Regions from separate parts of the Paenibacillus sp. EKM212P genome, predicted to be linked through region 2. Evidence: riboswitches for the same ligand, from Rfam matches in the RefSeq annotation. Region 2 holds a riboswitch; each other region holds the start of a gene.

Region 1 (4,150 bases), on a different contig from region 2:
AAGCAGAAGATTGGGACAGGCTGGACCCGGCGGGACGTCAGGAAGTCAATGAAGCTTTGGCAGAAGACTTATTTTATGCACTGGGTACAGAGCCCACAATCACTGTAGGGAGTAGCGTTGTGATCTATGAGCCGGAGCAGCATCGCATCTATGTACTTATTGGGGACGAGGAGCTGACGTCAGTCCCTTTGGTTTGAGGTCCGTCTTATGGATTTATCAACGGGGCCGTGGTAATATGTACACCAATATATCGTAGTTTTGGCCGTATTTAAGCGGTCGAAAGGCTTCCGTATAAACGGGGAGGAGTTCGTAACATGCCTTTTACACAAGAAGAGATTGAAGCACATCTGGAGAAACTGGAGGGCTGGGAACTGGAGGAAGGACGTTGGATCGTCCGAAAATATAATTTTTCCAGTTTTATGAAAGGGATTGCATTCGTGGATGAAGTTGCCGCTATATCTGAAGCATTCAATCATCATCCATTTATTACGATTGATTATAAGACCGTGACTCTGCGTTTGACCTCTTGGGACGACGGCGGTATTATGGCCGTGGATATTAAGGAAGCCCAACAATATAATGAAGCTTTTGAAAAAATGCGCAGCAGTCATTGAGCTTGTAATGATCTGTCGTATGATGATAAAAGCGCCTTCGCTATACAACATCGTGGTTGTATGCCGAAGGCGCTTTTATCATAGAATCTGGGTTGGGTGCTCGGGACGATATACCATACAATAAAATGGTTTTTTGCCATCAGGAGTCTGGCGTTCATAGGTATCTGTAAGCTCAAATCCAGCCGCCTTGTAGGCCCGGATAGCGCGCCCATTCCAAGTGAGCACCTCTAAATCAATTTCATTCTTCGGGTTGCGTCGTTGAGCTTCCTCTGCAATGGCACGGACAAAATCAGAGCCTTTGCCATGTCCGCACCTGTCAGGATGCATTCCAAGACCTAGCCGGGTCACACCGATCATAGGAAAATATTGAGCAAATCCTGTTAGCTTGTTCTCTTCATCCAGTACGGCAACATATTGCTCTTGGCGAAGCGTGGGACTTCCAAATTCGACTTCAAGCGCCTTCATTTGTTCCCAGGGGAGCCAACCGTATATGTTATAAGGTGGATCATAGTGCCACTCACAGATTGCAGCCGCTTGATGCTCGTCCATCGGTACGATCCGATAGTTGGATATTGAGGCCGGCATGTGTTCCATCCTCCTTTTACACAGGTACTTCAATCATTAACAACAGATTGTAGACAAGTTGCAGAGGAATGGCAAGCGTGTTTATTTCATACCTAAGTCGGGTATACATTCAATAAGAAGGAATTACTGCTCATATGCTCCCCCAGCGGTGACGGTAAAACCGACGATGTTCGCTACAATTGAAACCTTTTGAGGTCTCAGTTCGTCAGTAAAGATAATAATTGCTGATGTTGTGGACATAAAAAACCGCAATTCGATTCCGGCCAGAATCAAATTGCGGCTAGGGTTAGCTTGCTGTGCGTTAGTTATTCTACGTTATCGTCATCAGGAATGTCTGAAGCTACAGAATGGTAAGCGTCTGTGCTCATAATTCTTTTTGCACCGACATAGCGGTTAGCGTAATAATTTTCGTTCAGTGAGCTAACTACTACACCACGTGAAGTCGAGGAGTGGGCAAATTTCCCTTCACCTACGAAGATACCTACATGGGAAATGCCTCTTCCTGTGGTGTTGAAGAACACCAGGTCCCCAGGTCTCATTTCATCGCGGGATACAGAAGATCCCATTTTGAATTGTGATCCAGATTGATGCGGAAGTTTAATTCCCAGTTTGTTGTATACGTACATTGTGAAGCCGGAGCAATCGAATCCCTCGAGTGTAGTGCCTCCGCTTCTGTAGTTCGTTCCTTTGGCATCTTGGATGACCTGGTCCATCTTAGAGTCTGCATATGCACTGCCGCCACCGAATGTAAAAGATGTAAAGGCAATGGCAAGACCCATAGCTGCGATCGTTAGCTTCTTCTTCAAAAAAAATATACCCCTTCCAATGCCTGCGAGGTTAGCTTAAGGATTCGGTAGAAGGTTCCCCTATGACCACTCTGTTGCGAGATCAATTCACCCAAACTGGTTCCCCCGCTTCCTAGGTGCCAGGAATTAGGCTTAACTTAAGATGTGCACCTTGGAGAGCAGTATTCACAGAAACGTTATTTTTAAGATAAAGGTTACAATAAAGATTACAAAGTTGTTACTATCAGTTCACTGCGATTATTGTAACAAAGACGGCTGGCTTTGGCAAATGTTTCATTGCAAAAAGTTACAAAAAAAATCTGCTCCTAATGTCCCAGGAACAGATCTTGTTAACAGTATTCAGTTATGTGTCGTTTGCTCGAGTATGAATCAAGGTTTTTCGACAGACGGAAATGAAGTAAAAAACATAAAGGCAGGGCTTAGCTTCTACTAGAGATATCGGTATGCCATAGTCTGTACTGCGAACTGATATGCCACAGCCTGACCAGACTAGTAACAAAATGATACGATTGCTGGAGAATGAGCGCCAGCATGCCAGTCCAAATCATCGCCACGGTGCCAAATAGACCGAAGACCAGCAGCACACAAGCACCGAGCAAAAGGGATATACCGACAGCTGGGAGGAGCTGGCGAAAGAAGGCGAGCAGGGACGATAGTATGGCGTGACCACCGACAGTACCCAGTTGCATATACAGGATGCACTGCCGAATGAACCATCCGTATGCCATCCATCCAATGACATAGGGCAATAAATGCAGCAGATAAGAGGAAGATTGAAGTGCTCCTGCTACAATAGGGTAGAGTCTCGGTACTACCCAAAAGGCGGGAAGCAGCAGCAGTTCCAACTCGATGGTGTAATACAACAGCGACGACATGCCATGGCGTTTCATACCCTTGAAAAAGGACAGGCTTTGCGGTTCAGTCGCATCGGTATGCAGACTTTGATATATTCCGGCTCTAATGAAGGGAGTGATCAGTATGCGTAGTACAGTCGCCCCTAGTAGTATCCACAAATACACATGTACTTCCCGGCTGTCCATCAGAGCAATCTGACTCTCCATCCAAAATAAGGTCTGTCCCAGCTCGTTTTGACCCTGATCAGGATAACGGAGCAATAGCGGGATAACGGCAGACTGCACCAGCCGATAGATAAACACCCCCCACAGTAGTCGATACAGAAATAAAATGATAACGATATAGAATCGTATGCGCACCAGCGCCCAGCCCTCTTTTATAACAGTCCGCATCTATAGACACCTCACCATGACAGACTTCCAAGCAGTGTCTCCAACAGCTTGGTTACACTTACACTCCAACGGGTTTGTTGCTTTTCGTCCAATTCGGCTTTTAGGCTATTGTTAATATGCTTGTTCTCCAGTGCAATGGTATATAAGGGATCAAGGGTTACATAGGAAACGGGAGAAGTACTTTTGATCCGAAAAGTTGTGCTTTTGCCCGCGCCGTCCCAAGCCTTGAATATCGTGGTACCATCCTTGAAGGTAAATTGGACAGGGATCTTGGGATAATCCGCCCCTTTTTTGCTGACCGTCACGACTGCTTCATATCCATTCTCCAGCTTGTGGTTTGTGATGTGATCCACTGAAAAGTCCGCCATCTGGCCGTCATATACATACTGTTCAAAATAGTGGCTCCATGAGCGTCCGGTGACTCTCTCCACGATACGTTGAAAATCCATTGAGGACGGATGCTTAAATCGGTACGTCTGGACGTAGGTCCGCATAATGCGATCCATTTTTTTCATACCCACCTGACGTTCAATGCCCCGTAGGACCAGCTTGCCTCGAGAGTAGGCATTTTGCGCGTACTCAGCAGCTGAGCCGTACTTCCATGACTCACGGTTTAGCGGCTGTGGGGAGGCTACCTGTCCCGATTGTAATGGCAGGTTGGGGGTAAGCCCATATTCTTGCTCCATAAGCCGCTCCTCTGCATAGGAGGTGAAGCCTTCATCCAGCCACGGCTCCTCAAATTCATTATTGGCTACCATTCCGTAGAAATATTGATGTCCAATCTCATGAACTAATGTCCGTTCCAGACTATAGCCAGGATTCAGATTACCCGCAGCAGCGGCCGTGATGAGTGTCGGATACTCCATACCGCCGGCTCCATTGCCTGATTTGGGTGGAA
Region 2 (4,150 bases):
TATCGCATTGCCCTCAACATACACAACCTGTTTTAGTTGATTTCAGGCTTTACCGGTCCGATAACATATACGGTTTTACCGTGCTTACGACCAAATTGGTTGGCTCGGCTCAAACTCTCATAATACACATCGATTTTGTGGCCTTTAATCGCGCCACCGGTATCCTCCGCACGACGGAAGCCCACCCCTTCGATATACACCCACCAGCCGATTGGAATTACACTCGGATCGACCGCGATGGTGCGTCCTTCCGTGACACGTGCGCCGGATGCAGTACGTGTACCGATACCTGGCTCCTGTGAGGAATACGCCGTCATGGAGACATTTTGTAAAACTTTGCTATATTTAAAATTTACGCCTGCTTTACGGACAGCACTGCCCGAACTAACCGTTGTTGCCTTAACCGCATCATTGGGACCGACGGAAGCAGCAAGAACGACCGGTTTTTTCTTCGTTCCTACCGCAATGACCTTATCCACACGGTTCTGTGCAACTTCCTTGTTAACCAGCTGTTTGGATACCAACTTTCCATCATGATATACCTTTTGAACGTGCTGGACGACCACACCCGATTTGCCGCTTTGAATGACCCGATTATCGCCTTTATAAAGACTCGGATCGGCCGTTTTGATGACCTGATAAGGCACCTGTTTTTTCTGTTCGACCTGCTGTTTCTTCACACGGACGATTTTTATGTCCATGTTAGACGAAACAGAGGCATCCAACGCAGGATAAACTTTATCCGTTGATGATAATTTATAGCCCGAGGTACGAATGGCACCTTCTACTGTATTTTCTGTTGTGTACAGCTTTTTCGTCTCATTGCCTGAAGATACTTTGACTTGATTGGCACGTTTAATGACTACGCGATCGCCATCCTGTATTGCTCCATTTAGCGGCATGGAAACTGTATCATGCGGCTGAAGTGAAATGGAATGCTCGCTCAGCAAATCTTGAAGCTTGGATTCCCGGGTTTCTACCGCAGACGCCTTGCCATCGATGACAAAAAAGACTTGTTTTTTAGATTGCGTGTACATCAGAATTGAAATCATAATCGTTAGCGCGATTAGAAAAATAGCAACCAAAGCAGCCTGGCGCACATTCTCTTGCTTCCAACGCAATACGTAAGACATGCTGGATGAGCGCGACTCATGGGTATCCTTTTTTTGGAAAATGCCCATTTCCTCCGTCCTCCTTACATAGCCCGCCGTCTGGAGTAAGACATAGTTGAGATTTGACGTGACTATAACAGATTTTCTACAAGACAAGCCCAAACTACGACTGTCCTGCACCATGTACCCGTCTTCGCGGCATGCTGTCCTCCCCTGTTTAACCACAGTATGATGACAGATTTTCTTTTATTCACAACAAAAAAAGCCAGAGAAAGAGACTAGAGAGCTCTTTCGTGGCTTCCGGCATGTGTGAATATGCGGGAAAACTCATGCACGAGATGGCTTCTCTCTTGTTACGCTTACGGGGTTAGCTGTCGGGTTCGGACGTAGAGAGTCGCCCTAGCTTGGGTCAACCGCTCATGGCGGTCGCCTTCACATTCACCCCAAAGACCCAGAAAGAAATCGAAATACGGCTCCTCCACCTGTTCAATCCCATCCGGGAAAAGAATTTAGGTCGAGCCGGCTGGCGGAAGAGACGTTCCCTTCTTGCACATACGCCGGACGTACTGTAAGCCATATCGGTTCCCCCGTTCCCTGTAAAAGGGACTCAGCGAGACTGGTTCATGAAATGACTTGTTGATGTTTACATTCAAACAACAATTCACTGAAAAGATGATATCCTGTTTCTATGCATGTTGTAAAGCAGGTTTCAAGTACATTTTTTAAAATATTCGGTTAAAATATTGTAATATTCTCGAGTTTCCTGCAACAAATTCATGATTAGCTTCGTCTATCTCTTTATTTTGATCGATTTCTTCACTTTTTCACTGAATGTCAAATCGTTCCAGGGCATTTCGGGTCGTTATTGACACTAATTCCTCCACTGTAATCCCTTTGATTTGGGCTGCAGCCTCTGCTACCAGTCTCACATGTGCAGACTCATTTCGCTTCCCACGAAACGGATGAGGCGTCAGATAGGGAGCATCAGTTTCAATGAGCAGACGGTCCAGCGGCACCTGTGCGAGCACCTCTTTTGGCTGCTTGGCATTTTTGAACGTTATTGGACCACCGAAGGAAAGGTGAAATCCCATATCCAGCACCATTTTGGCTGTCTCCCAGCTACCCGAAAAGGAGTGCATGACTCCACCAATCTCACTCGCTTTTTCCTCGCGCAAAATCTTAACAATATCTTCATGGGCATCCCGGTTATGAATAACAATAGGCATCTTGAGCTCACGAGCCAGACCAATTTGATTTCGAAACACCCGATGCTGCACATCCTTCGGTGATGTATCCCAATAATAATCCAGACCGATCTCTCCGATGGCTACAACCTTTTTATGACTGCATAACGATGCAATCCATTCTAGATCGCCCTCCTGCATTGTAATAGCATCCTGTGGGTGCCATCCAACTGCCGCATAAATAAAATCATACGTCTCGGCCAATTTCATGGTGGATGGAATGGTCTCACGATTAAATCCGATATTGATCATCCGCGTTACTCCTGATTCGACAGCACGTGCTATAACTTCTTCACGATCTTCGTCAAATTGTGGCGCATCCAAGTGAGTATGAGTGTCGAATAAATCCAAGGTTTACATCTCCTTTTTTTACTTACATTTCTATATAGTTGTCTATTCTTTGACAAAATAATTCCTTATTTCGGCAGGAAGCCTGTCTTTTACCGCGTTCAATTTATTCTGGGGAAAATACATATGATATTTCCCTCGGTGAATACCACTTATTGAGCGCACAATTTCCGAAACTTCGGATATTTCACTCACCTCGCCCTGACGTCCAAGCAGTAAAATCTGGTTGTCCGTCGAGCCACCCTGCCGAAACACATCATAAGGAAGATCTGTCGGAAAATCAATTTCAAAATCATATTCAGGGTGCAAACCAGCCTCTTTCAAAGCTTCTCGAATACTGTCAATGGTATCTGTATCCATATTTTCAATCTCTACATATTTATACAATCTACGGTCCATAAACCGGCTGCTCAAATCACTTAAAATCTCGTCCTTTTCTCGTTTCCACTGGCTAAATACGGTCTGGATTAATGACTCGTCGAGCATCAGATATTGCTCTACTGTAAGATCTCCTTTCAACAGATCCGGCAACGGGTCCAGCAGAAATCCAAACTCATATCCGTTTTTAAACAATTCCTTTGCTCGCTTGAAAATTTTACGTAAAAGGATTTCCGAGCTGCGTGTTACAGGATGAAAATAAATTTGCCAATACATCTGGTAGCGTGACATTAAATAATCTTCTACTGCATGCATACCTGATTCCTTCACAACAATTCTCCCATTATGAGGACGCAGCAGTCGTAAAATACGATCCAAATCAATCGTGCCATAGTTGACGCCTGTCGAGTGAGCATCCCGCAACAAATAATCCATACGATCGGCATCTAGCGGACTGGTTACCAGGTTGACAACAATCGGTTTATCATACGTTTTGGCTATAACCGCAGCCACCTTTTGTGGAAGCTTCTCGTCGACTTGCCGTAGCACGGCGTTGATCTTCGTGTCTCCCAGTACAATGCGGCATGTCCAATCCTCATGGTTCATATGAAAGGCTTCCTCAATTGAATGAGAAAATGGGCCATGCCCCACATCATGCAATAGAGCTGCACACAGAGCAACCAGCCTTTCCTCCTTCGGCCAATCCGGGAAATCTCCACGTTCAAATTGAGAAATAATACTTCTCGTAATCTCATATACGCCCAATGAGTGTGAAAACCGGCTATGCTCGGCTCCATGAAACGTAAGATACGACGTGCCTAACTGCCGTATGCGCCGTAAACGTTGGAACTCCGGCGTGTTGATCAACCGCCATATCACAGTATCCTGAACATGGATGTAATTATGTACCGGGTCTTTAAAAACTTTTTCTTCACTGAGTGGCTGGTGCAAGATATCAGCTCCTTTAATATTCGGAATAATGGATTAAAATACAATAAAATCCTAAATGGTTTCCCTCATTCGACATTATTTGTCGTAATATGTCGAATTATAGTTTTTCGACATTTC
Region 3 (4,150 bases), on a different contig from region 2:
AATCGCCCCTTACGGATTATTGCGGAATAATTGGTGTGTTATAATAATCATCAGTAAACATGTTAGAATTAACCATCTGAAACTATGATACACTTTTATACGTGTTTTTACAATCGTAAATGCGTTATTTTGTTGAATTAATTACTTAATTAAGTGCTAGGCGGTTCTGATAATCCGTCTAGAGTCTGCTAATGGTGTGAATTTTGGTTATATGTGGATAAAAAACACTCTGTCACCTGAGAAAGGGACAGAGTGTTTTTGGTGATGTTGCCACATTGGCGAAACGACCCATCAGGGGGATGCTGGAAGGCGTTTGAATAGACCTGAGAAGGAAAACAGTCTAGGTTCATCCAATTGGCTATTATGGCTCATATAAAGAGGTAGAGTGATGTAGGAGCTGGACCAATGTCTGTGAAGAAAGCGACGCTGAAATGCAGTTGGCTCAGGTTCGTTAAGTTTCTTCCATGCGGAGAGCAGCTCGCTGGTCATACGCTCCATAAGAGGATTCCTTTCCTCGTAAGGAGGATTGAGTAGTTTGAAGGCATCTTCCACACAGAAGGATACCGCTGCACTAAGATAGCCGTGCACGGTCTGTTCTGCATCGTTTCCGAGGAGGAAGTTAATCCAGGTGTGAACGGTAGCGAGTGTGCCAACCGCATTGTATTGAATGAGTATGGATTCCAACTGGTCAAATTCAAGCCAAGGATAAAGAGCCTTAGCCAGCTTGAGTAGACGCTGACCGGATAGACGCAACTCCCTCACATGCTGCAAGGAGGGACGTTGGGTATGCAGCATCTTATCAATGAGAGCGATTCGCCAACCGTCATTCTGCTGGATGGCGACATACAGACTTTTGATAGCCATGCCGTCAACGGTTGTAAATTGAGGATACAAATCATCCAGCATGTAATGCTCCAGGTCTTGTAGACTGTTCAAATGTCCGCTGCGGAATAGTTTCTCCAGTCCGTTAAAACGGGTGAAGCCACCAACAGGTAGGAAAGGGTCCAACAATAATGCATAGTTCAGCAAGCGGTTGCCTTTATGCAGGACGGTTCGCCTCCTCGAAGTGAATCGTTATGTTATATTATTTCACTCTTTACTTGGAGATAACGAAAAAAACGAAATATATGTAATATATATTTACATTTAAGTGGCAGTTGTGTCAAATTAAATATTTTTATCGCTCATATATGTTAGTTAAAATAACATTGAAAATAATTATTATATTTTTGTTTACAAATAGTTGATGAGAGAGTATAATAAATCTGTTGCCTCAATACATTATGATTTGCGGTCGTGGTGGAATGGCAGACACGCTATCTTGAGGGGGTAGTGGGCGTACGCCCGTGGAGGTTCGAGTCCTCTCGACCGCATTATATGCAAGACCCAGTTAAAAAAGCATCCTGACACGGTTTACGTGAAGGGATGCTTTTTTTTGTTAAGCATTTTTCGTTATATCCTTTAGCTACAGAAGCAACGGTAGACAACAGGTCGTTTAATAACTGTGATAAAGAAGAATATCAGTTTTGCTGCAAAAGCTTCTCTATATCTCCCGCCAGCTTATCTGGAGTGGTTTGCGGTGCATAGCGCTTAAATACGTTACCTTCTCGTGTAATTAAGAATTTAGTAAAATTCCATTTGATCGCTTTGGACCCTAATACCCCCGGAGCTGTTTGGGTCAGGTAGCGAAATAAGGGGTGCGCTTGATCGCCATTGACATCTGTCTTGGCGAACATCGGAAAGGTAACACCATAATTGATCTGGCAAAACTCGGAAATCTCCTCGCTGGAACCTGGCTCTTGTTTGGCGAATTGGTTGCTGGGAAATCCCAAAATTTCGAGCCCCTGTTCATGGTACTGGTCATATAGCTCTTGTAACGCTTTGTATTGGGGGGTTAACCCACATTTGCTGGCTGTGTTCACAATAAGCAGAACATTCCCTTCATATGTGGATAACGGAATTGGTTTCCCTTGCAGGGTTTGCGCATCATATTCATAAACGGTCATAGTATCTCTCCTTATTCAATATTCAGCAATTAAATTGTAAGCAATTCAAAGTAAGGTTGCAAGTCTGGAAAAGCTGTATTAAGCCTTTAGCCGCTGTAAAATCGTATTTTGTTCAAAACAGTAAATCGCACTGCAAATGGAGCGAATTAAGGTGTTTCTTCTTATAAAAGCGGGTTCAATCGGTGTTTAGCTGGTACATATAGCGTATTTTCTTCTCTTTTTACAAAAAAAGGCCAAAAATGCTCTACCCTACGCCAATATTGACATGCTTGTCATTTTCGAAAAGGGATGAAAAACAGAGATTGAGTGAGTTGTGAGAAGGATAGTTGCATTGTAAGCGTTATTATTAATCTTCTATGCTCTAAAGGCCGATTTATAACCCCGCAGTTGAGCTTTACAGTCTTCCATGCGCGGGTGTATGATTCAAGACGTAATTTCAAATTAACTTGAATGAAGCAACAACGAAATGTCTATAGCGCTGAATTTTGCAGTTGCAAAAGCGGGGGAACCAATCGAGACTGTACGGCTTGCCGTGTGTCTCATGGGGTGAATTTTCCGGTCAAGTGCCAGAAATAGGGCGACTCTCACGTCCGAATCCGACAGCTAACCTCGTAAGCGTACAGGGAGAGGCAACAAACCGCCGTGTGCAGCCATGGTTTATTTTATCATGGATATGTCAGAAGCCGGAGGAAAGCCTTTTTCCTTCGGCTTCTTTTTGTTGTCTTTTTATACCGGGAGAGGAGCTACTGATGGAAGGTCGGTTAATTATTGTCACTGCACCGAATGAAGCGGGCAGAAGTTTTGTGAAATTGCTTATTTACAAAAAATTGGCGTTTGCAGTTCTAACGAATAGCGCCCAGGAGGAACGACAGCTCAAAAAAATGGGTGTGGAGCACATTGTCCGCATCAATACCATGCAAGCGGGAAAATGGAATTTTCCAAAAAAAGAAATTGGTAGTGTGTATTTGTTCGAGAACAGCTTGAATCTGACTTGCCGTTTCCTACAAATATGTCGACCACTAACATCGGAATCGATCTATGTTATTACGCACGGCTGTAATCCACAAGGAATTTATCGGGGATTGGGAGCGGACCATGTGATCTACACATTGAACGGAGAGGTGGGTTTTCTGCTGAACGGATAAGCACTTATAACATAGTTGTTTTATGATTTTATGATGAAATAAGAATGGCGATCTGAGGACCGATACGGAGGGTATAAACATGATGGATATATACATGCTGCTCGTCATGGCTGTGAGTTATGGAGTGATACTGCTGTTTGTACGCTGGTGTGATGCGCAGACCTCTAAAGGAGGACGAAGAGGATGATCGTTATACTTGGGCTTACGGCTATTGTGTTTATGTATTTAATCTACGCACTCCTGAACCCTGAAAAGTTCTAGTCAGCTATAGGGGATAGAGCAGGCGGGAACAACAGACCTGAATATTAAGCATCATAGGTAGCAGGTTTTCGCAAACGTGTGCACACAATTGGTGCTCTGGAAGCAGGTCTGTTGTTCCAAACGCAGGAGCATTTTGAAGGAGGAATAAAGGATGGAGCTGCTTCAAATTGGAATTGTGATCGTCATATTGCTGCTCTTGGTAAAGCCAGTGGGCACCTATATGTATCATGTATTCTCAAATGAACCCAATCGGACGGATCGGATTTTTGGCGGAACAGAAAAGCTGATTTATAAGATAGTAGGCTTGAAGAAGCTGGAGAGCATGCGTTGGACTACGTATGTTATGAGTTTCATTGCAACGAATGTCGTGCTTGTGGCGATCAGCTACTTGCTGTTGCGTTTACAGGGAATGCTTCCCGGTAATCCGGCTGGAAACAGTAATATGGAAGCATCACTAGCTTTTAATACGGTAATCAGCTTTATGACAAATACGAATCTCCAACATTATAGTGGAGAAAGCGGGCTTACGTATCTGACACAGATGGCGTTCGTCACGATGATGATGTTCACTTCGGCTGCTTCCGGTTTTGCGGTTGCTGCGGCTTTTATGAGGGGATTGACGCGGCGCGGTGAAGGGATGGGCAATTTCTTTCAAGATTTTATTAAAGCCATTATAAGAATTTTCCTGCCGCTGGCCTTTGTGCTTACGCTGGTGCTGGTTGGATTGAAGGTACCACA

What was found. Region 2 has a riboswitch for cyclic di-AMP ahead of G9G54_RS22930 (3D domain-containing protein). Riboswitches for the same ligand answer to the same signal wherever they lie in the genome.
Region 1: another riboswitch for cyclic di-AMP. It lies ahead of G9G54_RS23325 (C40 family peptidase); the one in region 2 lies ahead of G9G54_RS22930 (3D domain-containing protein).
Region 3: another riboswitch for cyclic di-AMP. It lies ahead of G9G54_RS04590 (hypothetical protein); the one in region 2 lies ahead of G9G54_RS22930 (3D domain-containing protein).

What each region holds. Positions count from the first base shown of each region.
Region 1 covers NZ_JAAMNR010000012.1:18,332-22,481, forward strand. The annotation lists gene G9G54_RS23310 (hypothetical protein) at 1-197, shown strand, start outside; gene G9G54_RS23315 (4a-hydroxytetrahydrobiopterin dehydratase) at 315-614, shown strand; gene G9G54_RS23320 (GNAT family N-acetyltransferase) at 693-1,199, opposite strand; gene G9G54_RS23325 (C40 family peptidase) at 1,505-2,005, opposite strand; cyclic di-AMP (ydaO/yuaA leader) riboswitch at 2,011-2,148, opposite strand; gene G9G54_RS23330 (hypothetical protein) at 2,425-3,252, opposite strand; gene G9G54_RS23335 (M1 family metallopeptidase) at 3,264-4,150, opposite strand, start outside.
Region 2 covers NZ_JAAMNR010000011.1:10,548-14,697, reverse strand. The annotation lists gene G9G54_RS22930 (3D domain-containing protein) at 33-1,181, opposite strand; cyclic di-AMP (ydaO/yuaA leader) riboswitch at 1,453-1,735, opposite strand; gene G9G54_RS22925 (TatD family hydrolase) at 1,937-2,707, opposite strand; gene G9G54_RS22920 (HD domain-containing protein) at 2,750-4,033, opposite strand.
Region 3 covers NZ_JAAMNR010000001.1:973,103-977,252, reverse strand. The annotation lists gene G9G54_RS04605 (urease accessory protein UreF) at 292-1,029, opposite strand; tRNA gene G9G54_RS04600 (tRNA-Leu) at 1,291-1,373, shown strand; gene G9G54_RS04595 (glutathione peroxidase) at 1,521-2,006, opposite strand; cyclic di-AMP (ydaO/yuaA leader) riboswitch at 2,473-2,640, shown strand; gene G9G54_RS04590 (hypothetical protein) at 2,756-3,151, shown strand; gene G9G54_RS26200 (potassium-transporting ATPase subunit F) at 3,335-3,412, shown strand; gene kdpA (potassium-transporting ATPase subunit KdpA) at 3,564-4,150, shown strand, end outside.